2 linked regions of the Urbifossiella limnaea genome follow. The protein of the gene in region 1 interacts with the protein of each later gene in a pairwise test. Links are inferred from orthologs where the notes say so. Each region holds a gene or a part of one and is shown in the gene's direction. Other genes may lie near its edges.

Evidence for each region. Proteins that work in one complex are often made in the same cells at the same time.
Region 2: the proteins of tpiA (region 1) and pepT interact in binary tests that used the Escherichia coli proteins (3 or more experiments, as listed by UniProt). The link is inferred for Urbifossiella limnaea from one-to-one orthologs.

The regions. Positions count from the first base shown.
Region 1 is NZ_CP036273.1:5,279,214-5,283,456, reverse strand. What follows is about bases 769-3,559. They hold tpiA (triose-phosphate isomerase), read left to right. Parts: upstream 769-1,680; coding sequence 1,681-2,439; downstream 2,440-3,559. Other genes in these bases: ETAA1_RS21500 (YicC/YloC family endoribonuclease), read left to right, coding at 2,909-3,559; secG (preprotein translocase subunit SecG), read left to right, coding at 2,537-2,890; aroF (3-deoxy-7-phosphoheptulonate synthase), read left to right, coding at 769-1,646. Outside these bases: pheA (prephenate dehydratase), read left to right, coding at 1-411; more of aroF, read left to right, coding at 615-768; more of ETAA1_RS21500, read left to right, coding at 3,560-3,802; gmk (guanylate kinase), read left to right, coding at 3,816-4,243. UniProt on the Escherichia coli protein: Involved in the gluconeogenesis. Catalyzes stereospecifically the conversion of dihydroxyacetone phosphate (DHAP) to D-glyceraldehyde-3-phosphate (G3P).
Region 2 is NZ_CP036273.1:787,015-791,370, reverse strand. The notes cover bases 432-3,335. They hold pepT (peptidase T), read left to right. Parts: upstream 432-1,222; coding sequence 1,223-2,449; downstream 2,450-3,335. Other genes in these bases: ETAA1_RS03385 (DUF1501 domain-containing protein), read right to left, coding at 2,563-3,335; ETAA1_RS03395 (MaoC family dehydratase), read right to left, coding at 623-1,132; ETAA1_RS03400 (glutamate--tRNA ligase), read right to left, coding at 432-453. Outside these bases: more of ETAA1_RS03400, read right to left, coding at 1-431; more of ETAA1_RS03385, read right to left, coding at 3,336-3,963; ETAA1_RS03380 (hypothetical protein), read right to left, coding at 4,053-4,356. UniProt on the Escherichia coli protein: Cleaves the N-terminal amino acid of tripeptides.

The DNA.
Region 1 (4,243 bases):
GAGCCGCACGTCGCGGCCGTGGCCGGCCGGCAGGCGGCGGTGCGGTACGGCATCCGCATCCTGTACAACAACATCGAGGACAGCCCGTTCAACGAGACGCGGTTCGCCGTCATCGGCCTGTCGGACAGCGCCAAGACCGGCGCCGACAAGACGGCGTTGATGTTTCAGACGACCAACAGCCCGGGCTCGCTGGCGGACGCACTCCAGGTCTTCAAGCAGAACAAGATCAACCTGACGTGGGTGGAGTCGTTCCCGTACCGCGAGGCGAAGGGCGAGTACGTGTTCTTCCTGGAGATGGAAGGCCACCGCGACGACCCGAAGGTGAAGAAGGCGCTCGCCGGCCTGGAAGCCGTGTGCGACGAGGTCTCGCCGCTGGGGTCGTTCCCGGCCGCGAAAGCGTCCGAGGAGTAGCGACAGCCCGGGTCGCCCTCACACTCTTTTGTGTCATAGACTCAATGCGTGCCTCGACCCCCGGGGGGGAGTCGTGCACACAATCACGCCGGCTCGACCGTCCGCCGTCCGCCCGGGTGTTCCCGCCCGGGCCGCGTCCCTACGTTAACCGCATCCCTCACCCGCGCCCCCGTCGGCCCGGCCGGCGGTCGAAAGTTTCTGCCATGATCCTCGTGATTCGGCCCGACGCCAGCCTGGAACAGATCGAGCACGTCATCGAGCGGGTGAAGGAACTCGGCTTCACGCCCCACGTCTCTCGCGGCGAGACGCGGACGATCGTCGGCGTGATCGGCGACGAGCGGAAGCCGCAGACGGAGAACTTCTCCGCCATTCCGGGCGTCGAGCAGGTCCTGTCGATCATGAAGCCGTTCAAGCTGGCGTCGCGTGAGTTCCACAAGGAAGACTCGGCGGTGTACGTCGGCAAGGTGAAGGTCGGCGGCGGCAGCCTGGCCATGATCGCCGGGCCGTGCGCGGTCGAGAGCTACGAGGTGATGGACACCGTCGCCAAGTACGTGAAGGCCGGCGGGGCGAACATCCTACGCGGCGGCGCGTTCAAGCCGCGGACGAGCCCGTACAGCTTCCAGGGGATGGGCGAGGACGGGCTGAAAATCCTGCGGGACGTGGGCGACAAGTACGACATGCCCGTCGTCACCGAGGTGATGGACCCGCGGCAGGTGGACCTGGTGTGCCGGTACGCCGACATGCTCCAGTTGGGCGCCCGCAACATGCAGAACTTCGACCTGCTGAAGGAGGTCGGCCGGGCGAAGAAGCCGGTGCTGATGAAGCGCGGCATGAGCGCCACGGTGAAGGACATGCTGATGAGCGCGGAGTACATCCTCGCCGAGGGGAACAAGGACGTGGTGCTGTGCGAGCGCGGCGTGCGGAGCTTCGAGGACAGCACGCGGAACATGCTCGACATGAGCGCCGTGCCGAACGTGAAGGGGCAGAGCCACCTGCCGATCATCGTGGACCCGAGCCACGCGACGGGCCGGCCCGACCTGATCCCGAGCATGTGCCGGGCGTCGGTCGCGGCGGGTGCCGACGGGGTGCACGTCGAGGTTCACAACTGTCCCGAGAAGGCGATGTCGGACGGCCCGCAGGCGCTGCTGCCGCATCAGTTCCTCGACCTGATGGGCGACCTGCGGCGGCTGGCTGCGGCGCTGGACCGCGAGTTCTGGGCGCCGGAACAGAACTGACCGCTCGCCAGTTGTGTAGTTCCCGAGGAGCCTCATGCCCCGTCGCAAGCTGATTGCTGGCAACTGGAAGATGAACACCACCCGCGCCGAGGCCGTCACGCTGGCGAAGGCCGTCGCCGCCGGCGTAGGTGCGTCCCCGGCGTGCGACGTGGCCGTCATCCCGCCGTTTCCGTGGCTCGTGCCCGTCGCCGACGCCCTCGCCGGGACGGCGGTGGCGCTCGGGGCGCAGGACGTGTACTCGGAGACGAAGGGGGCGTTCACCGGCGAGGTCAGCCCGGGGATGCTCCTAGAGGTCGGCTGCAAATACACCCTCGTCGGGCACAGCGAGCGGCGGCATGTCATCGGCGAGACCGACGCCGCGACCAACCAAAAGGTTCATGCCGCGCTCGAGGCCGGACTACACGTCATCCTGTGCATCGGCGAGACGCTCGCGGAGCGCGAGCGGAACCTACAGGAGCGCGTCTTCCAGCGCCAGGTGTACGCCGCGTGCGCCGGCCTCACGGACGAGCAGTTCGCCCGACTGATCTTCGCCTACGAGCCGGTATGGGCGATCGGTACGGGGAAGGTCGCCACGCCGGAACTGGCGCAGGAGGCGCACAAGAACATTCGCGCCCGAATGGGGATGCTCTACGGCGATAATATCGCCGCTGCCCTTCCTATCCTCTACGGCGGGTCGCTCACAGGCGAGTCGGCGCCGGGGCTGTTCGCGCAGCCGGACATCGACGGCGGACTGGTCGGCGGAGCCAGCCTCAAGGCCGACGCCTTCCTCAAGATCGTCGCCGCCGCGGGCTGACGGCCCTACCCGACGCCGACCCGCGCACTAGACTAACCGTTCACCCGTTGGGGCGGGCCGGGTCGCCCGTCGTGTCGTTCGCACGGAGGTTCGCGCCGTGTCCTTGCTCGCCGTCTGGTGGGTGTCCCACGTTCTGAACGTGCTCGTGGTCGGCATCGGCCTGTTCCTGATGCTGATCGTCCTCATCCAGCGCGGCAAGGGCGGCGGGCTCGCGGGCGCGTTCGGCGGCGCCGGCGGGTCGAGCGCCTTCGGCTCGCGTGCCGCCGACGCCTTCGTAAAGATCACCCTGTACCTCGCCGCCGTGTGGGTGCTCGTCATCATGATCCACGTCAAGGTCGTGAAGTACGAGATCTCCGAGGACGCGAACGTGAACCAGATCGAGGTTCCGGCCGAGAAGGCCGCCCCGGCCCAGCAGGGCGGTGGGGGCAACCAGCTCCCGCCCGTACAGTAGCACCCACGGGGAACCGGTGTGTTGCTGAGCATGACGGGGTACGGGGAGGCCCGGGGCGCGACCGCCGCGGCCGCCGTCGCCGTCGAGGTCCGGGCGGTCAACAACCGGCACCTGAAGGTGACCGTTCGCGGGTCCGACCCGTACCCGCTGTTCGAGGCCGAGGTCGAGAAGGTCGTCCGCCGGCACGTCCGCCGCGGCACCCTGCTGGTTCACGTGCACGCCAACCGGCGGGCGAAGCCGACCGACGCCGCCCTGAACACCGACCTGCTCACCGCCTACCTGAAACAAGCTCGCACCGCCTGCGACGCCGCCAAATTGCCGGAACTGTACGCGGCACAAGTCTTCGCCGCGGCGCTGACGCTCCCCGGCGTCGCCCCCGAGCCGACCCGCCACGGCGGCCTGCCCGACGACGAGTGGCCGGCCGTGGAGACCGCGCTCGGCGAGGCGTTGACGAAGCTCGACGCCATGCGCCGCGAAGAGGGGAAGGCGATGGCAGCCGAGTTGCTGTCGCTGCACGGGCACGTGTGCGAGGAACTTGGTCGGGTGCGGAGCCACCTGCCGGCGGTCACGGCCGAGTACCGGCAGCGCATCCTGGAGCGGGTCCGGCAGGGCGTCGCGGACGCCGGCGTGGCGGTGTCGCAGGACCACGTCATCCGCGAGGTGGCGCTGTTCGCCGACCGCACCGACGTGGCCGAGGAGGTGACGCGGCTGACCGCTCACCTCGAGCAGTTCGCGGAACTGGTCCGTAAGGGGGACGAGGCGGGGCGGAAGCTGGAATTCGTGCTACAGGAGATGGGCCGGGAGGTGAACACCCTCGGCTCGAAGGCCGGCGACGTGACCGTGTCGCGCCACGTGTTCGAGATCAAGGCGGCGCTGGAGAAGGTCCGCGAGTTGGTGCAGAACGTTGAGTGACGCGGAGCGCGGAATGACGACCCCGACCGGCCGCACCGCCCCGCTAATCGTCTTGTCGGGCCCGAGCGGGGTCGGCAAGACGACGCTCGTGGACGGGCTCATCGGCCGTAACGTGCTGCCACTGCGCCGGGCGATCACGGCTACGACCAGGAAGCGGCGGCCGGGCGAACTGGACGGCGTCTCGTATCATTATTGGACGCACGACCAGTTCCGCGAGGCGATCGCCCGCGGTGAAATGCTCGAATGGGCTGAGGTCCACGGCGTCGACTTCTACGGCACCCCACGGGCGGAGGTCGATCCGTACCGTGCCGCCGGCGTGGGTGTCATCCTGGTCATCGACGTGCAGGGCGCCGGGCAGGTCCGGCTACTGTACCCTGGCGACCACCTTTCGCTGTTCGTGATGCCGCCGGCCTTCGACGTGCTCCGCCACCGGCTCGACGG
Region 2 (4,356 bases), 4.5 Mb from region 1 along the record:
GTACAACCGCAGGTTCTCGGCCGGGTCCACGTCGCGGTTGCTGCCGCGGTGGACGTAGGCGCGCTTGGCCTTCTCCGCGGCCTTGCGGCGGGCGTCCTGCTCGTCGGGCGTGGTGTAGTCGGGGTAGGCGTGGCCGGTCTCGATCAGTTGTAGCGCCGCGGCGACGTACCGGTCGTTCCGCTGGCTCTGGAAGTACGGCGCGTGCGGGCCGACGCTGTTACCGCTGGCGTCCTTGGTCGGGCCTTCGTCCCAGTCGAGGCCGAGCCAGTCGAACCCGTCGAGGATCGGCTTCACGGCCTCGGCGCGGTTGCGGGCGGCGTCGGTGTCGTCGATGCGGAGGACGAACTGGCCGCCGTGCCGGCGGGCGTACAGCCAGTTGAACAGCGCCGTGCGGACGCCGCCGATGTGGAGGTAGCCGGTCGGGCTCGGGGCGAAGCGGGTACGAATGGTCATGGTTGGCGGAGTCAGGAAGAGAGTTCACCACAGAGTCACAGAGGGCACAGGGAGAAGACAAAAGACCGAGTGCAAACCAATCGTGGCTTCGAACTCGGTTTCGTCTCGGCTTTGCGTCTTCGCTCTGTGGCCTCTGTGACTCTGTGGTTAATCCGGTTTTCGCCTTAGCTCAGTCGGTGCCGTTGGCGCTCGGCTCGCCCACGGCCACGGGGTCGCCCACGCGCACCAGCGGCCGGCACTCCAGCAGCGTCACCACCTCGCCCTCCTGCACGGTCTTGCCGTCCTGGTTGACGATGCCGCGGTACCACACCACCTCGCCGCGCTTGCCGCGGCCCTTCACCGTCTTCTCCACCACCCGGGTGTGGCAGCGGATCGTGTCGCCGGCGAACACCGGCAGCAGGAAGTTCCAGAACCGCACCCGCAGCAGCGCGATCGTCCGCACCGGCGGCGTCATCACGCCCAGGCCGCTGGCGATGCTGAACACGCCGAACCCGTGCGCGATCGGCCGGCGGAACGGGGTGCCGCGGGCGAACTCGTGGTCGATGTGGATCGGGTTGAAGTCGCCGCTGAACCCCGCGAAGTTGACGATGTCCGTCTCCGTCACCGTCCGCCCGATCGAGTCCCACTCCTGGCCGACCTCCAGGTCGTCGAAGTACAGGTGGTGGGACGAAAAGCTCATGTCGGACTCGCGGAGGCGCGGCGGGCGAAGCAATCGTTTTACGGCGCCGCGGGGGCGAATACCATACCCCCACCGCGCCCCGGAGCCGCCATGTCCGCCCTGCTCGACCGCTTCCTCCGCTACGCTCGGATCGACACCCAGGCCGACGACCGCACCACCGCCTACCCCAGCTCGCCGGGGCAGCTGGTGCTCGGCGCGATGCTCCGCGACGAACTCCGCGCCCTCGGCCTCGACGCCCGCCAGGACGAGCACGGCCTCGTCTTCGCCACCGTGCCGGGGAACGTACCCGGCGCCCCCACCATCGCGTTCAACGCCCACGTGGACACCAACCCCGAGAACTCGGGTAAGGACGTGAACCCGCAGGTAATCCGCGCCTACGCCGGCGGCGACATCACGCTCCCGAAGGACCCGTCGAAGGTGATCCGCGTCGCCGACAACCCCGAGCTGACGGCGCTCGTCGGCAAGACGATCATCACCACCGACGGCACCACGTTGCTGGGCGCCGACGACAAGGCGGGGCTGGCCGTCATCATGGAGGCGGTGCGGACGCTCGTCGAGAACCCGGGCCTGCCGCACGGCCCGGTGGCGGTCGTCTTCACCTGCGACGAGGAAATCGGCCGCGGCGTGCTCCACCTGGAGCCCGCCATGCTCGGCGGCGCCGTCGCCGCGTACACGCTCGACGGCGCCGGCACCGCCGAGATCGAGGACGAGACGTTCAGCGCGGACGCGGCGACGGTCACCATCACCGGCGTGAACATCCACCCGTCGATCGCGAAGGGCCGGATGACGAACGCCATCCGCCTCGCGGGGATGTTCCTGGACCGCCTGCCGAAGCGCCGCCTCAGCCCCGAGACGACCGCCGGCCGCGACGGCTTCCTCCACCCGCTCACCATCGACGGCGGCGTCGGCGAGGTGAAGATCGGCTTCCTCCTGCGCGACTTCGACACGCCACAGCTCGCCGTGCAGGCGGAGCTGCTGCGCGAGATCGGCCGGCAGGTGGAGCGCGAGTACCCCGAGGCGAAGGTGACGGTCGAGGTGCGGAAGCAGTACCGCAACATGCGCGACGGCATCGCCAAGGAGCCGCGGGCGATCGCCTACGCGGCGGAGGCCGTGAAGCGCGCCGGCATGGAGCCGAAGTTCAAGATCATCCGCGGCGGCACCGACGGCGCGATGCTGACGGAGAAGGGGCTGCCGACGCCGAACCTCTCGACCGGCGAGCACAACCCGCACTCGCCGCTGGAGTGGACGTGTCTCGAAGAGATGGAGGCGGCCGTGCGCGTGGTCGTCGAGCTGTGCGGCGTGTGGGCGGGGCGGTAGCCGGAAATGATTCTGCCGCGTGGGAGGGGTCGGGTCGCGGCAACATGTCACGCCGTCAGATCGACCATGGGGCGGGCGATTCTTCCGGCGTGAACTCCAGTGCCAGGAAGGCGTTACGCGATCACCTCGCGCACGACGCGGCCGTGAACGTCAGTCAATCGGAAGTTCCGGCCGCTGTAGCGGAACGTCAGCTTCTCGTGGTCGAGGCCCAGCTGGTGCAGGATGGTCGCGTGCAGGTCGTGCATGTGGACCTTGTTCTCGACGGCCTGACTGCCGTACTCGTCCGTCGCGCCGAACGCCACGCCCTTCTTGAGGCCGCCGCCCGCCATCCACACTGTGAACCCCGCCGGGTTGTGGTCGCGGCCGGTGCCGTTGTCCTGGGCGAACGGCGTCCGCCCGAACTCGCCGCCCCACCACACGATCGTGTCTTCCAGCAGCCCGCGCCGCTTCAGGTCGGCCAGCAGCCCGGCGATCGGCTTGTCGCACGCCTTCGCGTGGTCGGCGTGCTTCGGCATGTTCGAGTGCTGGTCCCACGCCGGGTTGGCGCTGTTGTCGCCGTAGGTCACTTGCACGTAGCGGACGCCCGCCTCGCACAGCCGGCGCGCCATCAGGCACTGCCGGCCGAACGTGTCGGTGGCGCGGTCGTTGACGCCGTACAGCGCCAGCGTCTCGGCCGTCTCCTTCGACAGGTCCAGCACGTCGGGGGCGTTCTGCTGCATCCGGTGGGCCAGCTCGTACGACGCGGCGACGGCTTCGAGCTCGGCGTCGCCGGGGCTGCGGCGCAGTTGCTCGGCGTGGAGGTCGCGCAACAGCTCAAACGGCGGCCGCTGCCCGGCGGGGCTCGTGAGGTTGCGGATGGTCGCCTCCGCGGCGGTGCCGCCGGCGCGGCCGAGCGCCGTTCCCTGGAAGATGGCCGGGAGGAAGGCGGTGCCGTAGTTGCGCGGCCCGCCGTTGCCGGCCGACGGCGCGATGCTCATGAACCCGGGCAGGTTGGCGTTCTCACTGCCGAGGCCGTACAGCACCCAGCTCCCCATGCTGGGGCGGACGAAGTTGGTGCTGCCGCAGTGGAGGAAGAGCGTGGCCGGGCCGTGGGCGACGCCCTCGGTGTGGAGCGAGCGCACGACGCACAGCTCGTCCATGTGCTGGGCGACGTGCGGGAACAGCTCGGACGCCCACAGGCCGCTCTGGCCGCGCTGCTTGAACTCCCACAGCGGCTTCATGACGCGGCGGTTGGTGCCGCGGGCGCCGGTGTTGGCGATGGCGCGGGCGTCGTCGAAGGGCATCTGCCGGCCGTCGTCGGCGACGAGGCGCGGCTTGTAGTCGTAGGAATCGACGTGGCTGACGCCGCCCTGCATGAACAGGAAGATGACGCGCTTGGCCTTCGCCGGGTGGTGCGGCGGGCGCGGCGCGAGGGGGTTCGGCGCCTGGGCGTGCGCCAGGTCGGCGAGGGCGAGGGCGCCGAACCCGCAGGCGGTGCGGGACAGCCACTCGCGGCGGGTGACGGGGGTGAGCATACCGGCGCCTCGGGTTGGGTCATCGGTTAACGAACTTCGCCGTAGGCCGCCCGGGGTTTCCACCCCGGGCGGCGGCGGCGGTATCACGGTCAGCCGCCCGCGTCACGAACATCGGAGTTCGCCCGGTCGCGGTACGCCTGGAAGCCGTCCCACTGCGGTGCGGCGGCGGCGGTCAGGTCCACGAACGAGCCGTCGGCGTCGGACGCCACCGACCAGTTCCGGCCGGCACATACACGGGCGAGCAAGGGAACCGGGTTCCCGGTCCCGCGTACCTCGGCGTGCAGGTATCCGATCGGTTCCTGCTCGAACCCGTACAGCAGGAGGTACAGGTCGTCGGTGTCGTAGCGCGCGTTCAGTTTCTGTTTCGACAGTATCGCCGCGACTTCCGGCGAG